DNA from 2 places in the Peribacillus sp. NPDC101481 genome. Region 2 is predicted to be linked to the other one. Evidence: riboswitches for the same ligand, from Rfam matches in the RefSeq annotation. Region 2 holds a riboswitch; the other holds the start of a gene.

Region 1 (11,697 bases), on a different contig from region 2:
AACAGGTTTTTTCACTTTCTTGATATCAAGGATCTTTTCATATATCTCTGCACTTTCGACGACACCGCCGCCTGGAGAATTCACCCGAAGGATGATTCCTTTGATATCGTCATTTTCCTCAGCCATCTTCAGCTTATCCATGAAGGCACGGTGATTATATGTTGCCGAACTAAGTAATGAGGCTTCTCCTGTATCTTGAATCGTGCCCTCTACATCGAATACGGCAATAACATTAGAGAAATCATCGCCTTCTATGACTTCCTCATAAAATGCACTTTCAGAAGCAAATAAATCATCAATGATATTTTCCGTATCCGCTGTAAATAGAGTCGTAGCCGTCCCTACAGCAATAGAAACAAAAAATAAAACGGCTGCAATTCCAAGTGCCGCCCAACGCTTTCCATTCATCTGTTTTCCCCCTTAAATATATGTATCCTTCTTACCATACGAACTAAAGACGAAAATGTTTCATTCCATGATAAACCAAGACATATAAAATTGTAGCAAATAATCCTCAAATTGGAAATGAATTGGTTCATTTTGGACAATCTCCATTTGTTTTTTCAATATCCATTAATATATTAATTTTCCCAAGTTTCAATTTTTGAGCTGAGCAGTAAATCACGTAAAGGGAAAATCAGCTCAACTAAAAAGCTGCCGGGATCATCCTGGCAGCTTCTCTATTTATTGCTTTGGTGCTAATTCAATTGCTGACTGAATGGCCGCAAGCATGCTTTTTTCATCAGCGATGTTCTTTCCAGCGATATCAAAGGCTGTGCCATGATCTACGGAAGTTCGGACTATGCCGCCCTTGAGCCCTACAGTAATATTGACCCCAGCCTCAATTCCCATAACCTTGATTGGGGCATGTCCCTGATCATGATAACAGGCAATGACAATATCAAAATCCCCACGGCCAGCCCGGAAGAACAATGTATCTGCAGGAAGCGGCCCGCTTACATTGATTCCCTCAGCCTGTGCCTTCTCTATTCCAGGCATTAACTTCTCTTCTTCTTCACCATTTCCAAATAAGCCATTTTCCCCTGCATGAGGGTTTATACCACAAACGGCGATGCTTGGGTTTTGGAAGCCCGCCTTTGTCAGCGTTTCATGTGCAAGCTTAATTACTTTGTACGTCCGTTCAGGATTAATGCTTTCAATAGCTTCAATCAGCCCCATATGAGTCGTCAAATGGATGACCTTTAAATTGGGAGTGGTCAGCATCATCGAAAAGTCATTTGTATCCGTAAGGTCAGCAAGAATCTCTGTATGACCCGGATACATATGACCACCTTTGTGGAGCGCTTCTTTATTCAGTGGGGCTGTACAGATTGAATGAATTTTCTTCTCCTTTGCCAGGTCGATGGCCTTTGCCAAGTATTGAAAGGCGCCGTCTCCCGCTAAGGCAGATACCTCTCCAAACGGAAGGTCCAAAGGTAGGATGTCCAGATCCAGAACATCTATCGAACCGAACTCATATTTCGCCTCTGCAGGATCTTTTATGGCATGAACCATCCCCTCAAAGCCTACGATAGGCTTTACCTTTTCTATTATTTTCGCATCTCCGATAATAAGCGGCCTGCACTGTTGATACACCTCAACGTGAGACAATGCTTTTACGATAATTTCCGGGCCAATTCCCGCTGCATCTCCCATCGTAATTCCGATAATGGGTCTCATCAATCATTCTCCCCCTTCAACTTATTCATCGCATGGATAAATACGTCCTCTGAACCAAATCCTCCAGCTTTCGTGACGACATGAATAGCGTCATTACCTAGGAATTTGGAGATCGGGACCCCTATTTCCAGTTCATCCAGCAATTCGAAACCTTTTACATCCCATAGATTGCATATTTGCTTGGCAGTATCGCCGCCTGTCATTGTCACACCTTTAAAATATTGTTTCTCTAACAGGACAGAACATACTGTTCCAATCGCTTTCACAATCTCGTTACTGACCTGTGTATGAGTAAGGCCTTTAGATTCGCCTGTTTTCCAAGCCCTTTCAATATCCGCGTTTTCTGCAGTGGAATAAATGACGACATCCTGCCCTTGTGCTGCCATTTGGATGGCCTCATGATAAACTCTCCTGATTTCCTCAGTTCTTTCCCGGTCGTCCCCTACAGCTTTATGGGACTCGAATGATATGGCATGTACCTGGGTCTGTTCCAACATTTTTTTCAATTGTTTCCGTGAATTCTTATTTACACTTCCGATCACTGTAAGGACCGGCGAGCTTGAATTAGGGATCTTCAATCGATTTTCCTTGTTTGGTATGGAATAATGGTCAGGCAGGTAATTGGCGATCCCTGCCGACCCCGCCCATGCCACGTCAATATTCATTTCCTTTGTATAATTCAATATGTCTTTCAAATGCTGCTCTTCGGTTGCATCGATGATGATATACGTTATCGAATCCTTTGCAAAACCTAATAACATACTGTTCACATGGTTTTTGCCTTTGTCCAAATCCTTCACTGTAATTGTACCAATTTTATGTGATGTCTGGGCGCCAATCAACTCTGGCAGATAAGATTGGGTCACAGGCGTTTTTGGGTCCTTGGAAATCTCTGTTTCTCCAAGAGGAATACCATTTAAATAGTGGGTAGAACCCAGAATTGATCTTCCATTTTTAGGATAACCCGGAGCGATCATGACTAAATCCGGCCTTACAGCATCATAGATGGCATCTATTTCAGCACCGATATTTCCGCGCATTGTCGAATCTAGCTTTTTGAAGATCGTTGAGAAGCCAGCCCGCTTTAAAAAGCCTGCCGCTGCCTTGACTTTATCATAAGCATCCTGCCTCTCAAGTGAGCGGCTGTCTGTATCAAATACGACGGCATCATAATCCCGTACATTTTCTTCATCCAATCCAAATAGTACGGTCGTTTTAAGACCATGTCGAGCCAATTGGACTCCGCTATCATTGGCGCCAGTTAAATCATCCGCAATAATCGCTAATTTCATTTAAATCCCCTCCAAAGCATGGGCTAGCCTAATTATTGTATTTAGCCACTCCACCCTTCTTATCCAAATGCTTGGATAGGAAGCCGATGAATATCGGGAGAAGAATAGCTGTTGTCACGACACTTGCTGCAATTTGTACAGTAGCAAGCTCCGCATGGATCCCGAATGAAGCATTCGCTGCCACGATAGCCACCGGAGTCCCGACGGCGTTACCCGCAGTGGAGCCTTCAGAAGCACCGACAATCGGGTTCCATCCTATCCACTTAAAGATCAGATACCCTCCTCCACCAGTTAGGAGAACTGTAATCACACCAAGCAATACTCCACTTAATCCACCTTGGATTATCGCTGTGAAATTAATCCCCATTCCTAATGAAAAAGCAAAGAACGGAACAAGCTTATCGCTTCCTTTAGAAAGAAAATCTTTCATCTCGGAATCTAAATTCCCTAATACCACCCCGACTAGCAGCGGAAGCAATACGGCAATGAACGAAGTTGGAGAGAACATGCCATCAGCGAAGCCCATTGTCCCGAAAATAGCAAGCGCTACCATTGTTAAGAATGGACCGTCACTTAAAGCGAGAAATGGGTAGGCGGCCTTGTCTTCTTCCTTTCCATACTGACCGGCTAATGCAATATAAAGCCCGCCATTGGAATTTGTCATGGCAGCAATAATTGCCAATGGTGCCATTCCTAAAAACAATCCGTTACTATCGGCCAGCCAGAATCCAAGTAGGCCGACCAGTGCTCCTAACACCCACTTATATGTTAAAAGTGTAACGCCCTTTTTCACCGAAGTGCCTGCTGTACGAAGATTGATTTGCGTTCCGGCAATTAAGAGGAATAATGCTATCAAAGCACTTGAACTGTTCACGAACAGTTCTTCCGTAAAACCGCCAATCCTTAATAGACTAGGAAATAATGTATTGATAGTGGCTGCCAGCAATAGCGGAACAACCATCATCCCCCCTGGGATACGATCAAGCGTTGCTTTAATTCTCATAATAAAAACCCCTTTGTTTTATTATTAAAGCGCTTACAATATTTATATTAAAATATGATGTTAATAAAAGCAACACTTATAAAAATATTAAACTATCTTTAATAAAAATAGTTTAAAAATGCAACACTTCGATCAAAAAAAAAGCAAACTTAAAGTCATTCTTTAAGTTTGCGCCATAATGTTGCCCGGTTGATCCCCAATCGTTCGGCAGTTTTCGTTTGATTATAATTTTCCTCTTTCAGAACTCGCTGAATGATATACTTTTCCATTTCTTTTAGCGTCGCTTTTTGTGAAACGAAGATATCAGTCGGAATGTTATTATCTTCTATTATTTTCTCAATGGTTTCCTTTCGTATCACATACTCTTTTTCATTTAAGGCTATTTGCTTAATTAACTGTTTTAAATCGTCGATGTTGTTAGGATACGAATACTCTTCCAGAAGAGCAAGGGCATCACTTTTTATATTCATAGCTGTCGTTCCATACGTTTGATGATAATAGGATAAAAAGAATTTCGTTAAGTTTCCTATATCGCTCTTTCGTTGCGATAAATCCTGCATATGAATCGTGTTTATTGCAAAATGCCCAGCAATGGCTTCGTTGACTTGACCATTTGATACAATGAATATCGCTAGACTTTTTCTGCAGCAAATGCTTAGAAATTCTCTTAATGGTTCATAATCATTTAGACAATCGATATTCTTCAGAGTTATGGTGCGGATATGCTCAAGAGGCAGTTTGTTAAGCTCAGCTTCCTTGAATTCTTTGAAATCAATTATAAGTAGCTTTCCATTTTTAGTTTGTTCATTATGTATATAATGTACAAGAAACTCCTTACCCGTCCCTCGATTTCCTTTTAGGTGAATGATTTCATGGTTCTTATAGAGTGCTGTTACATTATTTATCAGAACGGTATCCATGGCAACCGGTTCTGAGATGGAAGCTGCCTTGATCTGTACACCTTTTTGATCGAATCGTTTCACAGGACTCGCATCTAATACATAAACCCCATATGACGAGTACAAACCATCATGCCAAAAGCCGTCTACCTCTATACTGCTGCCATCCTGTGAAAAACTGGTATGAAGCTGCTTACTTACGTTTACTTCTCCATTCATGGTTCTATATTGATCATCGCTCAATGGGTTGGAGTCAAAATCCGTTAAATGCTCATAGACGATTTGATTATCACTATTTAAAATGACGATATTATGGACTTCTTTGACTAAAAGCCTTTCAAACATCCTATTGATGTCGCTTTTGTATTGAAGATAGGTAATCATTTCCCTAGCATCATTGATGGCCCTTATGATTGATTCCTTTCCCGATTGAATGAGGAATCCTTTCATTCCATAAGAGATGGTTGTATTTATTGTAATCACATCACCAACAATCTGTTTATAGCCTTCGTTTTTCAAAGTCAAGATGAGAGGAGCTACATCTTTTGATTCACGGACCGTATAAACCTGTAAAGGAAGGTCCAATAAGTCGATAATCGATTGGGCGCCTGATGTTATATTTGAAAATCCTACGATGGCCGTTTTATCTTTAAGCTCACTGGCCAATGTCAGGGATCGGATCATATCATAACCGGAAAGGTTCATGTCGATCACTGGGATATTGACCGATTTCTTAATTAACTTGGCCGTTCCTCCCCGGCTGATTATGGCATCCGCTCCGTTTTCCTCTTCCAATTTTGCAAGTTCAACACCCTTTTCCAAGTCGCCTATGGAATACCCTATTTCCAAGTCTGGATAAAGTGGCAAACACGCTTTTATAATTGGAATCATTGATTCATACGGCGCAATGATATGTACTTTCATACACATAACCTACTTTCTTATATATCCGAACCCTACCCTTTGTATGGCAGGGATTTAAAGAGCCCTTACTGAGAATTCATTATACCATTATTCTCTTTTCACTTCCTAAAAAGACGATCCTAGTTAATCATGCAAGAGCGGACCATTCTTTCTTTTCGTTACCGCTTTAACAAAAGTGCTTCATTCCATGATAAACTATGTCATATAAAAATGTACGAAATGTACAGTTGCATTTTGTACTGCGGTTTTACTTTTTCAAAAGAAAAGAAAGCCCTTTCATAAACATACATACTAGGAGGGATCATGATGAACACTCGAAGGAATATTTATTTTTTCCATGCACCGAATGCAGAGATGCTTAGCAAGGTTGAATACTTGTCAGACTTGGCGAAGCAACATTCGTATGAAGTCATCCAGGATTTCACAAAAGCAAACATCATCGTAAGCATCGGTGATGACGGCACATTCCTGCAGGCAGCCCGTAAAACCGGGTTCAGGGATGACTGTTTATATGCTGGCATTTCCACCACAGGTAACTTGAATATGTATTGCGATTTCCACTTGGAAGATACGGATAAAATGATCGATGCCATGACTAGAGAGCAAATCGAGGTGCGTAAATATCCAGCCATCGATATCCAATTGGACGATCAGCCCTCCTTTTATGCCCTTAATGAACTCAGTATCCGGTCTTCCATCACCAAAACGTTCATCATGGATATTTTCATTGATCGACTCCATTTTGAAACTTTTCGCGGGGACGGAATCATCATTGCTACTCCGACCGGAAGCACCGCCTATAATAAATCGGTCAATGGGGCGGTTGTCGATCCCCTTCTCCCTTGCTTTCAAGTGAGCGAGCTTGCTTCCATCAATAATAATACCTATCGGACCTTAGGCTCCTCATTCATTCTTAGCGGTGATAGGACTTTGACCATCCACCTTGAACAAAACGGACCAAGCTATCCGATCATCGGAATGGACAATGAAGCCTTAAGCATCAATCATGTCGAACAGGTAAAGGTCCGGTTAAGCGGTAAAGTCATCAAGACCGTTAAGCTAAAAGACAATTCCTTTTGGGAAAAGGTTAAAAGGACCTTCCTTTGAACGTACTAAAAAGGTACCGGATATGATAGCCGGTACCTTTAAATATGATAAAATTCTTTCGTATTTTGATAAAGGGTTTCATAAACATCCTCAATCGGCAATCCTTTAATCGAAGCAATTTGACGCACACTGTCATGCATCATGCCGGGATGGGTCCATTTCCCTTCGAAAACCCCTTCAAACTGCCATGGGCCATCCGTTTCAATCATCATCAGCTTAAGTGGGTATGCCGAAACTAATTCCTGTATTTCCCTCTCATAACAAACATCAGGTGTAATCGAAATGCGGTAGCCCTTTTCGGCCATTCTTTCGACTGTGCGGATATCTCCTTTAAACCAATGAAAGTGCGCCTTTGTGATTTGATGCTTATCCAAAAGGTCGCAAACGATAGGTGCATCTTCATGGACGGCATGAAGGATAACCGGCTTTTCCATCTCTTTAGCAAAAGCCAGGAACTTCTCCAATATCACTATATACGCTGAGTTATCCATATCGGGATTTTCCTGCCTTAGATAATAGGGCAGTCCAACCTCACCTATGGCAACCATATCTTGACGATGTTCCCGCATCCAGTTCAATAATTCGTTCACTTCTTCATCACTCGGGAGGGGCTGCTCTGGATGAAAGCCAAAGGCTGGCTTAACTCGGGAATCCTCCAGTGAAAGCTGATAATTGTTAATAGAAGAAGCCAAATTCATGGAAACAGTCAGCAAGGATTGCAAATGAACCTTTTCCATGTCAGTCAGAATCTGCTTCCGCTTAACAACATCATATTTATCCAAATGGATATGGCTGTCGATGATTCTCAAATTTAATAGCCTCCTTACTTAAGTAGAAAGAGTTGGCATTAATGCTGCATATAACTCTCTTTTCAAATGAAAAAATTCATCACTAAGAAGCTGTTCTTCACTTCTTGGCCTTGGAAACGGAACTTTGACTTCTTTGATGACCGCAGCCGGTTTTGCAGATAACACATAAATTCTATCGGATAGGAAAACCGCTTCATCTATGCTATGCGTAACAAAAAGCACCGACCTCCGATTTTCCTCCCAAACCGACAACAGCCATTTTTGCATTTGCAATCTTGTCAGTTCATCCAAGGCAGAAAAGGGTTCGTCCAGGCACATCAAGTCCTGTGGACTTAAGATACTCCGGATGAATGCGGACCTTTGCTTCATGCCTCCTGATAATTCATGCGGATATGCTTTCTCATACTCTTCTAATCCAGCTTTCATCAATAGGGCTTTTGCCTTTTCTTTATCTCTGATCCCAGCAAGTTCACTTCCCAGCAAAACATTTTCCAATACCGTTCTCCAAGGTAAAAGGGAAGGCTGCTGCGGCATATAGCTGATATGGCCCTTTAAACCATTTATCTTTTTACCATCCAGTGAAATGATGCCATGATCCGGCTTCAAAATACCTCCGATCAAGTGGAACAAAGTACTTTTACCGCTGCCCGATGGCCCAAGGATCGTGACAAATTCCCCATCATCCACACGAAAATTCATGTTCTCCAATATATTCTGTTTACCATCGAAAGAATAGGAGACATCTTTAATTTCCAGCTTCATCCTTGCCGCCCTCCTTTCTCTTCCAAGAAACTAAGTATTTCTCCAGGAAGGTGATGATTCCAAAAAAGACCAGGCTCATTCCCATAATGATGAAAATGGCAACAAACACTCGGTCTGTCCTGAACGCAGAGGACGCGAGCGTCATATAAACACCAATCCCCGATTTTGCCCCGAGCCACTCTGAAATAACCGCACCCATTACGCTATAGGTGGCCGAAATTTTCAGGCCGGAGAAAATGAACGGGATTGAGTGAGGAAATTCCAGCTTCCAAAATAACTGGTTTTTCCCCGCTCCCATCATCTTGAAATAATGCTTAAGTTCGTATGGTGTCTGGCGAAAACCGTCCAATGATGCAACCGCAACCGGAAAAAAACATACGAGCGAAATCACTATTAGCTTAGGCAGCATGCCAAAGCCAAACCAGATCACCAATAGCGGGGCCAAAACTATGATAGGTATATTTTGTGATAGTATGAGCAGAGGATAAACCGCGTCCTTCACACCTGGAAATAGGTGTAAGGTTGCAGCAACCAATAAGCCGATGCAGCTTCCAATAAAAAAACCCGACAACGCAAGCTCGGTTGTCGATATAAGGTGTCCGTAAAGATTGCGCGACGACTCAATTCCTTCAATGAAAATGGCCGATGGAGCGGGAAGCAGCCATTCTTCAACCTTCAATAAGACTGTCACTGACTCCCAAACTATCAGCAACAATAATAAAAGAAAGAAGGGAGCCCCCTTCTTCCAAATTCCCCTTCCGATCATGCCCGATATTTCTCCGTTAACGTATCCATCGTAATCCCGCTTGGCTGATATAATATTTTCACTTGGGAAATGACATTCGGCGATCCTATTTCGATCATTCTTACATTCATTTTTTCTATCACGGCAAAAAGTTCGGAAAGCTCGCCCTCCATTGTCGTTTCAAGGGGGTGAACCTCATACTTGACACCAGATTCTTCAATGATCTTGATTGCTTCATCGACCATAGGGATGACATTTTCCCCTTTAGGAATAATTTGTATACTAATTAATGAATTGGCCATCGTATTTCCTCCTATTTTGGTAAAAATTCATTGGTAAATGCCTTTTCAGGATCGAAATCACCTTCAAGAAGCTTGTTTTCAGTCATCCAATCACTGTAATTCTTCCAGATTTCCAGTTTTTGTTCACCCCAACGCGGAGCATCATCCTGATACTTGGCTGCAAGCCACTCCTGGCTTTTCTTAACTAGTTTTGCATCAAGATCCGGCGCAGACTTAATTAACATGTCTGCTGCATCAGCAGGATTCTTAATCGCAAACTGGTACCCTTTTGATGCTGCATGAACGAATGCTTTAACAGTTTCGGGATCTTCTTTTATCATCTTTTCATTTGTAGTCAAAACAGGCGTATAGTAATCAAGCTTATCAGAGTATTCGGTTAAGTAAACCATATTAAGCTTTTCATTTCGCAACTCAGCCTCAATGCCTGTCCATCCATAATAAATCCAGGCAAAATCTATATCCCTTTTAACCGAAGTGAAAAAATCCATGTCTCCTGTATTGACTATATCCACTTTATTTACATCCGCATTTTCTTTTTTCATGAGTGAATCAATAATGGCCTTTTCAACCGGAGAACCCCAGCCACCATACGTTTTCCCTTCAAAATCCTTGGGAGTTTTAATGTTCTTTGCCTCAGGGGAAGCGAATCCAGAGGTATTATGCTGGATGACTGCAGCAACCGAAACAATTGGCACGCCCTGCACGCGGGCCTGTGTTATGCCCTCCTGGTAGCTCACGCCAAATTCAGATTTTCCTGAAGCGACAAGCTTATCCGCTCCAGCTTCACCTGGCATGATAATTTCCACATCAAGACCTTGCTCTTTAAAGTAACCTTTTTCCTTGGCAACATACAATCCTGTATGGTTTGTATTCGGTGTCCAATCGAGCACGACCGATACCTTTTTTAATTCTTCATTTTTAGATGCTTCTTCTTTTTCATTAGTTCCGCCTGCACCACATCCAGCCAAAAGGAACAACGAAGTTAACAGTGGTAAGAATTTATTCAAGTTATTATCCTCCTACACATCATATAAGATCCATATGCCGGAACCATAATGGGGCTCCAGGGTCTATTCAAATACTGGATAAAAAGCAAAAAACGCCCGAAGATGAATTCGGACGTTAACATACAAAACAGAAAGTCAGTAATAATATGTTCCCTCCGCTGGCATCACCCAGATCAGGTTCAAAGAGTCAGCATCTAAAGGATGCAATCTCAGCCAGCAGTACTGGCCCCCCTACATTTCTCGCACATATGAACTTTTCTCTCTCATTATATCAATTCATAGGGAAAAGGGAATACTAATTTGCTTCTTATCACTAATTGGAAAGGTATTCCTTACTCTTAAGGATATCTAGCAAAACATCTTTTGGAACGAAAATCATTGAAATCAATGTAATTCTGCCTCTTTTCATTCCAATCATTCTTGACTGCAGCAGTGGCTGACAATTTCTAAATAGTCATTTCTTTGCAGGCATTCATATAATGAACATTATCTGTAGACATTTATGTTTACTGGTTTTATAAACCGTTAATTTAATAAGCAAAAGGTGGATATGATCATGATAAAGATTAATCACAGATGGTTAGATGTCAGTCACATCCAACCAGGAATAGCATCTGCTAAGTCGCTTGAAATTCTCCAATTGCTGGATGAAGATACTAACGTTTTTGAATACCGGAATTTTGGAGAGTTTAATTTCGATATACAGCTGCGGCGCCATGTCATTGAGGCAGCGATTTCATTGAATAAAAGTGAGGTAGAATTTTCAACACTTGAGGAATCGCAATCCAATAAACAATATTGGCACCTTTCAAAGGGTGGCACCTTCACCCTTCAGCCAGGGATACTCCCTCATGCTGCACTTCTGGACATTTTCATGAATGGAAGGCTTTATGCTTTCGAATGCGGGACGGCAATAGTCGTCACTTTTTTAAAGGCGATTTTGGATTTGATCGGCCCTAGGAATTTCGATTACCTTTTTTCAAACCTTTTTTTATATGACTGGCGCCCTCCGGAGAATATGGCTCTTAATATTCATCAAGGAAGGGATTATTTACCAGGCGATTGCGTTTACTTCATAAACCCTGATCACGACGAGTCAACTCCTGAATGGCAAGGTGAAAATGCCATATTATTAGGGAATAACCTCTTTTATGGCCACGGAATCGG
Region 2 (11,697 bases):
ATCTAGCTTTTCTAAAAAATTGGGCTGGCTGGCTTCAAAAATGTTCATTCTCCGGACCGCAAATGTTAATATTTCCGTCCCCGAAACCTCTACTGATTGCTTTTGAACATCGAAATTTGGATATTTTCCAGTACCTAATAGTAATCTTGAAGAAAATTCATACGAACCAATCTTTAACATAATCATCCGCCTCCTACAAAATGTACAATCTCTACCTTGTCTCCATTTGACAAAAGTGTTTCACTTAAACTTTCTTTTGCTAATATTTCATCATTCAATTCAACAATCACTACTTTTTGATGTAAATTAAAGTGTTGCAAAAGCCCTGTAACTGTTGATTCATCGGCAGGAATCCGTATTTTTTCGCCGTTAATGACCAATTCCAATTCATCCACCTCCATTAAGAAAAAAGGGTCTGTATCGAACGATCCAATCGAAAAGCGGACCATTCGGGATTTGTCTTCCCTTCTAAAATATCCGCTATAAGTACACCTGTAATTGGAGAAAGCAGGATGCCATTCCTGTAGTGCCCCGTTGCAATGAAAAGTCCTTTGCATGCCGGATGTTCACCAAAGTATGGCAAGCCGTCCCCAGTTTGTGGGCGTATACCTGCCCAGGTCTTTTCCAATTCGGTCCCTTTAATCGCCGGAAGCAATTGCGTTGCTCTTTCTATTAAAGTAGAAATCCCGTCAAGACTTACCTTTTGATCGAAAGTGCCCGCCTTAACCGTTGCCCCGACAATGATTCTTCCGCCTACTTTGGGCACAAGATAGCAGCCATGCGAGAAGACCGTTTTTTCAAGCAATGGACGATCGGTCAGGACGGAAAAGCACTCTCCCTTTACAGGATAACTGTCGAGTTTCATCCCTGATTTTTCAAGGAGGAAAGCACTCCAAGCCCCACCTGCCACGATGACATTTTCACTTGAAAATGCACCTATGTTCGTCACCACTCCCGTTACACATCCGTTTTCAGTAACCAAATCGGAGACATGAACAAATTCCTTTATATCTACACCAAGGGCAGCGGCAGATTCAGTAAAAGCGAGCGACAGCCTAGTGGCTGAAACTTGTCCATCCTTAGGAATGAACATGGCTCCTTTAATCTCATCCGAAAGAAGCGGTTCCGTTTTCCTTATTTCGGCAGTCGATAGCCATTCAGCCTCAAGTCCCGCATCTTGCTGGGCTCTAATCATGTTCTTCAACTCGGCTACCTGATCATTCGTTAGCGCCACCTTGAACATGCCCTTGTTCACTAATTCGATGTCTATTCCACTTATGTCTTTTAATTCTTCCGCCAGTGCAGGAAACATCCCCCTGCTTCGGCTTGCCAATGTAAAAAGCGGGTTATCAGCATCCAACTCGGCTTGTGCCCCTAACATCCCGGCTGCAGCACTGGATGCTTTGCTAACAAGTCTATCTTTTTCCAATAAAAGGACCTTTTTACCTCGTTTGGCTAATTGAAAAGCAATGGATCCACCTATTACTCCTCCCCCAACAATGATTGCATCATATATGGAATTCATCTTATGTCTCCTTTCCCAAAGACTTCGCATATTCTTTAACGGCTTCAATCGGATTTTCAGCTTCAAGAACCCCTGACATGACCGCAATTCCACGTGCCCCCGCATCCAGCACGATTTGGCAATTGAAAGGTGTTATTCCGCCTATCGCAATTATCGGAAGATTGACATTTCTTGAGATTGCATGAAGCTCCTCAACTCCCCTAGGAGGAAGGCCGATTTTTGAATCCGTTTCAAAAACATGTCCATATATCGCGTAATCGGCCCCTTTGCTGAATGCGGCATTCGCTTCATCCATGGAATGGATCGAACAGCCAACATTCATCCCTGGAAAAGCTCCTTTTACGACTCCCGCATCTAAACTATGAAAAGCCAATTGCACACCAAATACTTTGTGTACCCAAGCTACATCCACCCGATCATTAATGATGATCTTAGAAAGCGGGATCTTATTATCATGTAGCAGGGTCACTGCTCGATAAAGTTCCGATGCACTCATATGCTTTTCCCTTAGATAAAAGAAATCAACATGTTCCTGAATGTTTGAAGCGATTTCCACAAACTTTTCAATTGGCTGTTTCCCAGTAGAAATAATATGCAATTCATGTGCATTCATACTAAGGACTCCTAACAAGTAAAGTTACAATCTCATAAAATCAAATAGAAACTAACGGGAATTGAATCGACAGATAAAAGCCGGCCAACAACAGGATGATAAAATACAAAATGAAACCATGGTCCTTTTTTGAAAACCCAAACTCATAATAGAATGTTCGTTCTCGTGTGTCTGTAAATCGCTTTGCTTCCATCGCAACCGCGATTCGGTGAGCACGTCTTATGCTTCCGGATAACAACGGGATGGAATAGGCTTTCATTTTAAAATATAACGCTTTTATCCCTTTTCCCCTTTCGAAGCCGCGTACCTTCATCGCATTTCGTATCGTTTGGAACTCCTCCATCATGATGGGAATCAGCCTTAATGCCGCCATGAAACTATAGGCATATTTCGGTTTAAGCTTAACTTGCTGCATTAACGAATAAAACAAGTTCACTGGCCTCGTAGTTAAGGAAAAAGTTAAGCCAAGGACCGCAAAGAACAAAGCTCGAAAGCCTACCAGTAATCCCCTAATGAAACTTTCTTCAGTAATCGATATAAGGCCCCACTCAAACCAAAGCGTCTCACCTTGCCCGAATAATATCATTGCAGAAGAGGTGGAGATAAAAATGAAACAAAAGGGAATCGACAAAAGTAAGATGCGTTTTATCGAATGCCCGGTAAAAAACAAAAACAAAAGTAATACGCCAATGGTGATATTCATCATATAATTCAGGTCATGAATGAATAACGCCACGATGCATAACACAATCAGTACACCAAGTTTAAGGCTTGGATTAATTCTATGGAGCCATGTTTCTGCATTTGAATCATTCATCTACATGACACTCCTTTTAACTTTGGTCTCCACAAATCCTGATTGCACAATGTTTTCATCACTTATTACGTTTCCATCCTTAACCGTCCAGATCCTGGTTGCAAAGTTTTTTGAAATATGATCATCATGAGTTACCATGATCACTGTTATTCCACGCCTTCGATATTCCTCAAACCATTCCAGTAATGCAAAGGTATTTTTCGAATCTTGGCCAAAGGTTGGCTCATCCAGGAGAATGATTTTTTTGTCTATAACGATTGAGGCGGCTACGCTTAAGCGACGCTTTTGACCCATTGATAATTGAAACGGGTGTTTATCCCGATGTGCCTCCAGGCGGAACACTTTAAGCAATGAGCGGACTCTCTCATCTATTTCTTGTTGCGGCCTTTTATCAATTCGCAATGAATAAGCAATCTCTTCATATACAGTATTTGCAACGAACTGAAACTCAGGATTTTGAAAGACAAACGTCATATGATCCGTTGGATTTTTCACCTTTTTAATCGGTGTTCCCAATAATTCATACTTACCATTCGTTTTTATGAACTGCATCAGTGCATGCAAAAGTGTACTCTTCCCCGCGCCATTTTCACCCCTGATTACAATCCATTCACCTGAATGGACCTTCAGCTCGTCAACCTTGATTTTTTCCTCTTTATTTCGAAAACCGCTAAAGCCTTGCACATTCATAAGAGGTGAATCATCTGTAAATGGGTGTTCCCGAATCGGTGCATAATTCTGTATATATTCACCCCAAACACCTGGGAACCAAATTCCATATTCCTTCATTTCATTTTTATATAGTGAAAGAATGGTGTCTCTTGGACCATCAGCTATGATTTGACCATCATCGTTAAAAAGCACGATTCGTTCGATGAATTCTAAAACATGGTCAATTTTATGCTCGACGATAATAACCGTTTTGTCTCGTCCGACTTCCTTCAGCAATTCCCAGATTTCTTTCGTTCCTTCCGGATCAAGCATGGCGGTTGGCTCATCTAAAAATATCACTTCTGGTTCAAGGGCCAATACTGAAGCGATTGCCAGACGCTGTTTCATCCCGCCTGATAATGTTTCAATACTTGTATGGCCCAGGTTCAATCCTACTTTACGGAAATGATTTTGAATCTTCTCTTTCATTTCTTCTTTAGGGACGGAAAGATTCTCAAGGACGAAGGCAATTTCCTCATCGGCAAATGGCATGCAAAACTGACTATCAGGATCTTGAAAAACATACCCCCACGAAGAAGGGCATTTCAATTTTTCCGCTTTCATCGGTACTTCGATGGAATTCGGAATCAATCCGCTTAACACTTGTAAAAGGGTCGACTTACCACAACCTGATGGCCCCAACAATAGCACTTTTTCTCCTTGATCAAACGTTAATGATAGGTCCTTGAATATCAAAGATTCATCACCGGGATATTTCATTCTTAACTTTTCAACAGAAACGATTGGTTCCATGGCCCTCAACCTCTACTTTTGATCCAGTTCTGCATAATCTTTATTTGAAACCGGACGCACAAGATTTGTTACTCCTGTTGCTTCCAGGACTTTAACTAGATAATAAGCGGTCACACCTGCAAAGAATATGGAACCCACAAACCTCGCTATCATGAATAACGATAGATTCCAAGTTGAAAGCGCACCTATTTCCCCGTATGCAAAATCCATAATAACTGATGCCAGGCAGGAAGCTATCGCAGCTAAAACGGCCACCGGCATATTGAATTTTTTATATTTGAAAGCCATGAACACCAGTTCCGCGAACAAACCTTGTACCACCCCATATAACAGTACGGTCAGCCCCCATGGTGAACCAAGGAAGAACTCCCCGGAAGCTGCAGCTATCTCCGCCAAAAGTGCCACACCCGGTTTCCGTAAAATTAAGAAGGCGACGGGGCCAGCTATAAACCACATTCCATAAATAAGTTGATCCAGATGTAATCCTAACGGTTTAACTGAATAATAAATCGAACCCCAAAGGATATAAACGATTCCAAATGCTACCGCAATCACGATCGTGACCAATATGTCCGTTAATTTCAAACCTTTTTTCATTGTTTCATTCCCCTTTATACTTCTAGTGTTTCCTTATGCACAGGCCATGTCTCTAAACGATAAGCCATTTCCCAAAATGAGTATTCATATTGGCTGCTGAGGATAAAATGCTCTTTCATTCTTTCCTTATCTTCGTCTGTCACTTTTTCAGCAATCTCATCAAGCCTCGCAATTTGTTCTTCCACCAAAGTGCGAAACCACTCCCCTCCGTAAGCCGCTATCCATTCTTGATAAATCGGCTCCTCCGGCATGCACCCTTGCAGCTTTTCACCTATTTCATAATAAAGCCAGTAACACGGCAAGATAGCTGCAATAACATCTCCTAAATGTCCCGAATAAGCCGCACGATACATATGGGAAGTATAAGCATAAGCGGTCGGGGCTGGTTTGAAATTATCCCGTTCTTCTTTTGTGATCCCTAATCTCTCAGAAAAATTCTCATGAAGCTTCAACTCCGCTTCATATGTTCCTTGTGCATGGCCGGCAAGCCTGCTTGTTGTATGTAAATCAGTAGCTTTAACTGCTCCTAAAGCTTGAACCCTAGCAAAATGAGATAAATAATAGGAATCTTGCATAACATAGAAACGGAAACACTCCAATGGCAAAGTGCCATCTCCTATTCCTGCAACAAACGGGTGATTAAAGCTAGCTTCCCAAATGTGATCCACTTCCTGACGAATTTCCTCTGAAAATTTCATGACCATTACCTCCAAATTATTTTTTTTAATCAATGTTACGGAAAAAAACTTTTATCACCCCTTTTTTTGCAAACAAAAAACCACTTTCTTAAACGTAAAGAAAGTGGTTGTACTTGAAATAATACAGAAACGTATTGTTCCAGACCCCACTTCCCTACGCTGGTATAAACCAGATCAGGTTCTAAGGGTCTTAAAGTCATACTTTAATCTCAGCTTCTGCGGTAAAAATCAACTTTCACCTATAAAGCACCCCTAGTGGTACAAATTGTATATTAAATTTCATTTGCCTTTATATTAACACGATAAATCCAATTGTCAAACGTATTAGAAAAAGTTTTCAACTTAATGATTTAGGGTTACTAACCTTTCAATCTTGCATATACACCATTTACCCGGCAGTTTAACGGCACTTTAATCAATGGGTTTCATTACGTAATTTCCTCGTGAATTCTACTGTTTTACTCGTGAATTTGGCCGGTTTACTCGTGAATTCAGCTGCTTTACTCGTGAATTTGGCAGGTTTACTCGTGAATTCAGCTGCTTTACTCGTGAAATTGATTTTTCTTGGGATTTCTGCTGCTTTACTCGTGAATTCTTTTATTCTCTAAAAAACAATATTATACATTCGATGTTGCTTTTAGTTTTAATATTTTGCTCGATCTGTAGTTTATCATAGCTGCCATAATTCCGGTTTCCTTGATTTAATTCTATTAATATATTCTTCCCCGGTTTTAATGCCCATTAGAATCCCCTTATTTTACAAACTGTTTAGCAGACCCCATTTTCGCTCGATAAAAAGTAAGCGCTTCCAAATATTCGGAATGTAACTCCTGGATTTCACCGATGAACAATACATGATCACCAGCATCATACTCTCTCCATGGTTTGCATTCCATCCAGGCAACACTTCCATTTATTTTTGGCGAAATTCCCTTGTTATCCCAGTCGGTTTTAAACGTTTCCTATTTACTGCCCGCAAATTGCCATGCAATGGCTTCCTGTTCATCCGACAAAATATTAATGGTAAAAGATTTATCTTTCATGCTAGTGCAGGCTTTTGCTTCTTTATGAATACTAAAGCAAGCGGTGGATCCAAGGAAACCGAAGGAAAAGAATTCTCAGTAATCCCCTTTTGAACTTTCCATCAAACCAGCTCACTATTGTGACGCCGGTTAGGGATTTCCCAAAGCAACTTCTCAACTCGCACCCATCCACCTCATCACCTCCTACTCTTTTATTATGAATTCATTATAGTAAACTTAATATTTTTAAAACCATATAATTTCATAATGTGAAATTACAGGAAAAATTTATAATTGTGAACTATCAAAAGAATTCCCCGAAGAAATGACTTTCATTACCGCATTATCAAAAATCAGTGTTAAACTATCCATGTTCATTCATATTTCCAGCTTTATTAATAACGGACTTTTTTGTTCTTGACTTGAATAGATGAAAGTGGTGAGGAAAGTTTCAATTTTGCGTACATTTAGAAAGTTCTACCAATTTTTCGTGGATATACCTTTAAAAAAAGGAGTGGTTTTGAATTACCGTTACGAGGTAAAAGCTGTAATCGGAACAGGAAGCTACGGTATTATTTATCTTTGCAATGATTTGAAAAAAAAAGAAAATATAGTGATCAAGCAGCTCCGGAAAAGTAAACGCCGCAGCAAAAAAGAGCTGAAGCAGTTTGAAAATGAAATTTCCATTTTACGAATGTTAAACCACAAAAACATCCCCAAATTTCACGAGAAATTTTCACATGAGGGAAATGTTTATTTTGTGATGGATTTCATAGAAGGAGATAATTTGGAAGACCATATTTTCTTGAATCATATAACATTCAATGAGAAAGAGTCTCTATTTTTTCTGGATGAGCTGGTCGTTTTAGTATCTTATCTACATGACCATGACATTTCCCATCAAGATTTACGTATACCAAATATTTTACTAAAGAACAATCAGCCCATTTTGATAGACTTTGGTTTGTCTAAAAAGATCAATTCGGCCGATTTTACTAAAGAAACCATGTTGCAGCTGAAAAGGCAGGATTTTTACGACTTGGGGGAAATACTTCTATATGCACTTTATACGACTTACGCCTCCAAAAGTAAAAAGACTCTTCCTTGGACAGAAGAGCTTTCGTTAGAAAAAGAAACCGTGCATTTACTGAAAAGGTTATTAAGCATCCAAGAACCTTATTCAGATATTAAAGAAATCTCAATGGACCTGCAGGCTGCATTGAAGTCAAAGAAATTGAATTAGCTGCTACTGCCGCGCCCTTTTCTCTTGTAGCGGTCACTTCCACTCATGGGATACCTTTTGTAGCCTCGGCTGCTGCTGCTGCTGCCTCGGCGATAATGACCATGTCTTCGCTCACTGCTGCCTTGGGAAAGCTGTTTGATTTTTTTCATTATTTTCTTCAGCATATCTTTCACCTCTTTTATTTTGGTTTTAAAACTTGTTATTACTTAGCCTAACATAGTCACAGTATAAACCTTACTAATAAGTACTATAATTTTTTTTCATTTATGTTACATTCCATTACTGCTTCATGAAGTGGGCTTCTTTCATTGTTGATCATGAGAACTCCCTAAATTCCTCCGTTAGATAATGGCACAAATAAATAAAAATGACTGTCTTTTACTGTTCTTCGAAGCGCATGACAGTAAACAAAAAAACCTGGCGAATATCGCATCGCCAGGTTTTTTTGTTTACTTTTTTATTTTACAGCTTCTTTTAATTCCTTACCTGCTTTAAAAGCGGGAACTTTACTAGCTGCAATTTGTATTTCTTCGCCAGTTTGCGGGTTTCTTCCTGTACGGGCAGCGCGGTCACGCACTTCAAATGTACCAAAACCAACTAATTGGATTTTTTCTTCTTTAGCAAGTGTAGCCGTGATTGTTTCAAACAATGCGTCCACTACTTTTTTTGCGTCGTCTTTTGTCAGTTCAGCTTGTGCTGCAACACTGCTCACTAATTCTGTTTTATTCATATGAACACCTCATCCTTTTATTTTGTATAAAGTATGTAGAGTAGACAACATAACATATCTTGTATGCCTCTGTCACTTAAAATGGCTAAATAAAAGGAATTATCGCTCTAAAATGATCTTTTTTAAAGGTAAAAGGGCATTGATCACATTAACCTAATGACCTTTTCAACTTTCTGCAGTTTCCAGCTGCAGCCATTGATAGATGGTATCCATATCAATGTTTTCCTCCAAATGGGATGCCAAGAGATTGTACGCTTCCTCCCTGCGCTCCGAGTCGCTTTGGACGTTTTCCTTCACTTCTTCCAACCCCTTGTTCCGTCGAATTTGGTTAACTAGTAATCTAGTGAACAGGCGATTATGGAATATCCCATGAAGATATGTTCCCATTACCTTGTTGTCATTGGAAATGGCTCCATCCTCTCTTCCATCCTTCAATAAAAGAAAGGGCCGTACTTGCGACTTCAATGTCGTTCTGCCTAAATGTATTTCGAAACCGTTAAGATTCATTTGACCTTCCATTATCCCGGCAGAAAGGACACCTTCCATTTGTACCGTTTTCTTTTCTGCTTGAAATACGGTTTCCACCGGAAGAAGCGAGAGCCCATCTGCGTTCTCACCGTCACCTTCGACCGCGTCAGGATCGAAAAGTTTAGTCCCTAGCATTTGAAAACCGCCGCATATGCCAAATATCATCGTTCCTTGTTTCCGCAGTTCATTGATGGCCCGATCCAACCCCATACGATTCAACCACTCTAAATCTTCCATCGTGTTTTTTGTACCAGGCAAAATAAGCAGATCGGGATTACCTAACTCATGGACACTGCTTACCAGGCGGACACCTACTCCGGGTTCATCAAAAAAAGGATCCACATCTGTAAAGTTGGAGATCCGCGGAAATCTCAAGACGGCTACATCGATCGGAAACTCAGCCTTTTTAGGTTTTTTAAAACGTAAGGAAGAGAGGGCAAGTGAATCTTCCGCTTCAATATTCACGTCAAGATAGGGCAGCACCCCGAGAACCGGAATCCCGGTTTCCTTTTCCACCCATTCAATGCCATCGTCCAACAATTCACGCATGCCACGAAATTTATTGATGATGATCCCCTTTACACTATCTCGTTCATCTTGATCCAATAAAGCAAGTGTGCCGATGATGGACGCAAATACTCCACCACGATCAATATCGGCCACCAAAATGACAGCCGCATCCGTGAGTTTAGCCATTCGCATATTCGCTATATCCCGGTCCTTCAGGTTAATTTCAGCAGGACTTCCTGCCCCTTCGAGTACGATGATGTCATAGTCTTCTTGAAGTTTTTCGACCGATTTACGGATGATGGGCATAGCTTCCTGAACAAATTGGGACCGATAGCTTTTTGCATTCATATCAAGGAAATGCTTTCCGTGCACGATAACTTCGGAAACCATATCCTGCTTCGGTTTCAGTAATATCGGATTCATATCGGTCGTTGCCGTGATCCGTGCTGCTTCCGCCTGTACTCCCTGAGCCCGTCCGATTTCACCGCCATCCAAGGTTACATAAGAATTCAAAGCCATGTTTTGTGATTTGAATGGGACGACACGAAATCCTTTATTGGAAAATACCCGGCAAAATGCCGTACAAATCAAACTTTTCCCTACATCAGACGACGTCCCTTGTATCATGATGGATCGTGCCTTCATTACGCTCACCCCCTTAAAACTCTAATCCTTTGACAGCGCCGATGCCCTCGTCATAATAATGCTTGGTCGCCTCAATCGTTGAAACCAAATCGGCCATTTCCATAAGCTCTGGCCTTGCATCCCTGCCGGTAATGACTATATGCATATTAGCGGGACGATTTCGAATTGCATCGATGATTTCAGCCAATGGCAAGACATCTTCAATCGGGAATTTGGAAATCGCTAACGCATTGTTCAACTCATCCAAAACAAGTAAATCAATATCCGGATCAGTAAGTGCCAGTTTCGCCTTTTCCCATGCTAACGATAAGGCTTTGCGATGCTCTTCTGGTGTTTTGGTCCATGTAAAACCAATACCTAGCTGCTCCATTTCAACTCCTAATTTTCTCAAAGCCAATGCTTCCCCATAAGTACGCTCTGGTGATTTTATGAACTGAAGGTATTTGACATTCATTCCTCTGCCGACTGCCCTCAAAGTCACCCCTAATGAGGCAGTCGTCTTCCCTTTCCCGTTTCCTGTATAAATAAGCATTAATCCTCTGCGTGCCACTCACTCACCTACCTTCATAGCCAAACTGTTTTTTCTATGTATGAAGTCCTTTTAGTAGCTGGAACCGGTTGATCGCCTTTAGGGTATCCGACAAAAATGGTGCCGATCACTTTTTTGTTTTCCGGTGAACCGATAAATTCGTGCAGGCGTTCATCCCTGACTAGACCCACTCCTCTAGTGCGCCAAACGAATCCGAGACCAAGTTCTTTTGCGGCAAGCCACATCGAATGGACGGCACAACAAGAAGCGAATACATTGTCTTCGGATGAATCTGGATCATCAGGCAAAATATCGGAAGTCACGACAATGATAAGCGGTGTCGTCTTTACAACTTCCAGTGAACTTTCAATCAACTTTGGTTTGGTTGGGAAGCGTTCATGTAAATACCTTTCTGCCAATCTTTCATAACGGTGCTTCGCTTCTCCCTTGATTACATAAAAACTCCAAGGTTCACGCAATCGATCGTTAGGGGCATAGGTAGCCGCTTCCAATAGCTGCCTGATTTTTTGGTCTTCCACTTCTTTTTCTTCGTAATTCCTTATTGCCCGGCGTTCCTTCAATTCTTGAATGATGGACATTCCGACTCATTCCCTTCAATTATGGACTCTGAATCAATCACTCTTTCAAACCATTGGATTTTTTCTCTTAATTGGACGACATCCCCTACTAGAAAGATTGATGGATTTTGAATTTCTTCTTTTATAGCCTTCAAAGAAATCGAATTCAAGGTACCGGTAATCGTCCTTTGTTTATCA

What was found. A riboswitch is a leader RNA that binds a small molecule or an ion and turns the genes downstream of it on or off. The one in region 2 is predicted to bind thiamine pyrophosphate.
Region 1: linked by a shared signal. The riboswitch ahead of ACIROD_RS06845 (ABC transporter substrate-binding protein) and the one ahead of tenA (thiaminase II) in region 2 are both predicted to bind thiamine pyrophosphate.

What each region holds. Positions count from the first base shown of each region.
Region 1 covers NZ_JBIWNJ010000001.1:1,413,958-1,425,654, forward strand. The annotation lists gene sppA (signal peptide peptidase SppA) at 1-408, opposite strand, end outside; gene pdxA (4-hydroxythreonine-4-phosphate dehydrogenase PdxA) at 685-1,680, opposite strand; gene ACIROD_RS06805 (four-carbon acid sugar kinase family protein) at 1,680-2,972, opposite strand; gene ACIROD_RS06810 (2-keto-3-deoxygluconate permease) at 3,001-3,975, opposite strand; gene ACIROD_RS06815 (sigma-54-dependent Fis family transcriptional regulator) at 4,131-5,798, opposite strand; gene ACIROD_RS06820 (NAD kinase) at 6,105-6,905, shown strand; gene ACIROD_RS06825 (TatD family hydrolase) at 6,944-7,714, opposite strand; gene ACIROD_RS06830 (ABC transporter ATP-binding protein) at 7,733-8,476, opposite strand; gene ACIROD_RS06835 (ABC transporter permease) at 8,460-9,242, opposite strand; gene ACIROD_RS06840 (thiamine-binding protein) at 9,239-9,523, opposite strand; gene ACIROD_RS06845 (ABC transporter substrate-binding protein) at 9,535-10,530, opposite strand; TPP riboswitch at 10,664-10,773, opposite strand; gene ACIROD_RS06850 (protein-glutamine gamma-glutamyltransferase) at 11,087-11,697, shown strand, end outside.
Region 2 covers NZ_JBIWNJ010000002.1:1,562,869-1,574,565, reverse strand. The annotation lists gene ACIROD_RS17550 (thiazole synthase) at 1-180, opposite strand, end outside; gene thiS (sulfur carrier protein ThiS) at 183-386, opposite strand; gene thiO (glycine oxidase ThiO) at 401-1,525, opposite strand; gene tenI (thiazole tautomerase TenI) at 1,527-2,138, opposite strand; gene ACIROD_RS17530 (energy-coupling factor transporter transmembrane component T family protein) at 2,179-2,955, opposite strand; gene ACIROD_RS17525 (ABC transporter ATP-binding protein) at 2,956-4,419, opposite strand; gene ACIROD_RS17520 (ECF transporter S component) at 4,432-5,016, opposite strand; gene tenA (thiaminase II) at 5,031-5,714, opposite strand; TPP riboswitch at 5,849-5,978, opposite strand; gene ACIROD_RS17510 (flavin reductase family protein) at 6,467-6,610, opposite strand; gene ACIROD_RS17505 (protein kinase domain-containing protein) at 7,251-7,979, shown strand; gene ACIROD_RS17500 (HU family DNA-binding protein) at 8,437-8,709, opposite strand; gene ACIROD_RS17495 (cobyric acid synthase) at 8,875-10,392, opposite strand; gene ACIROD_RS17490 (cob(I)yrinic acid a,c-diamide adenosyltransferase) at 10,406-10,942, opposite strand; gene ACIROD_RS17485 (nitroreductase family protein) at 10,957-11,520, opposite strand; gene cobA (uroporphyrinogen-III C-methyltransferase) at 11,499-11,697, opposite strand, start outside.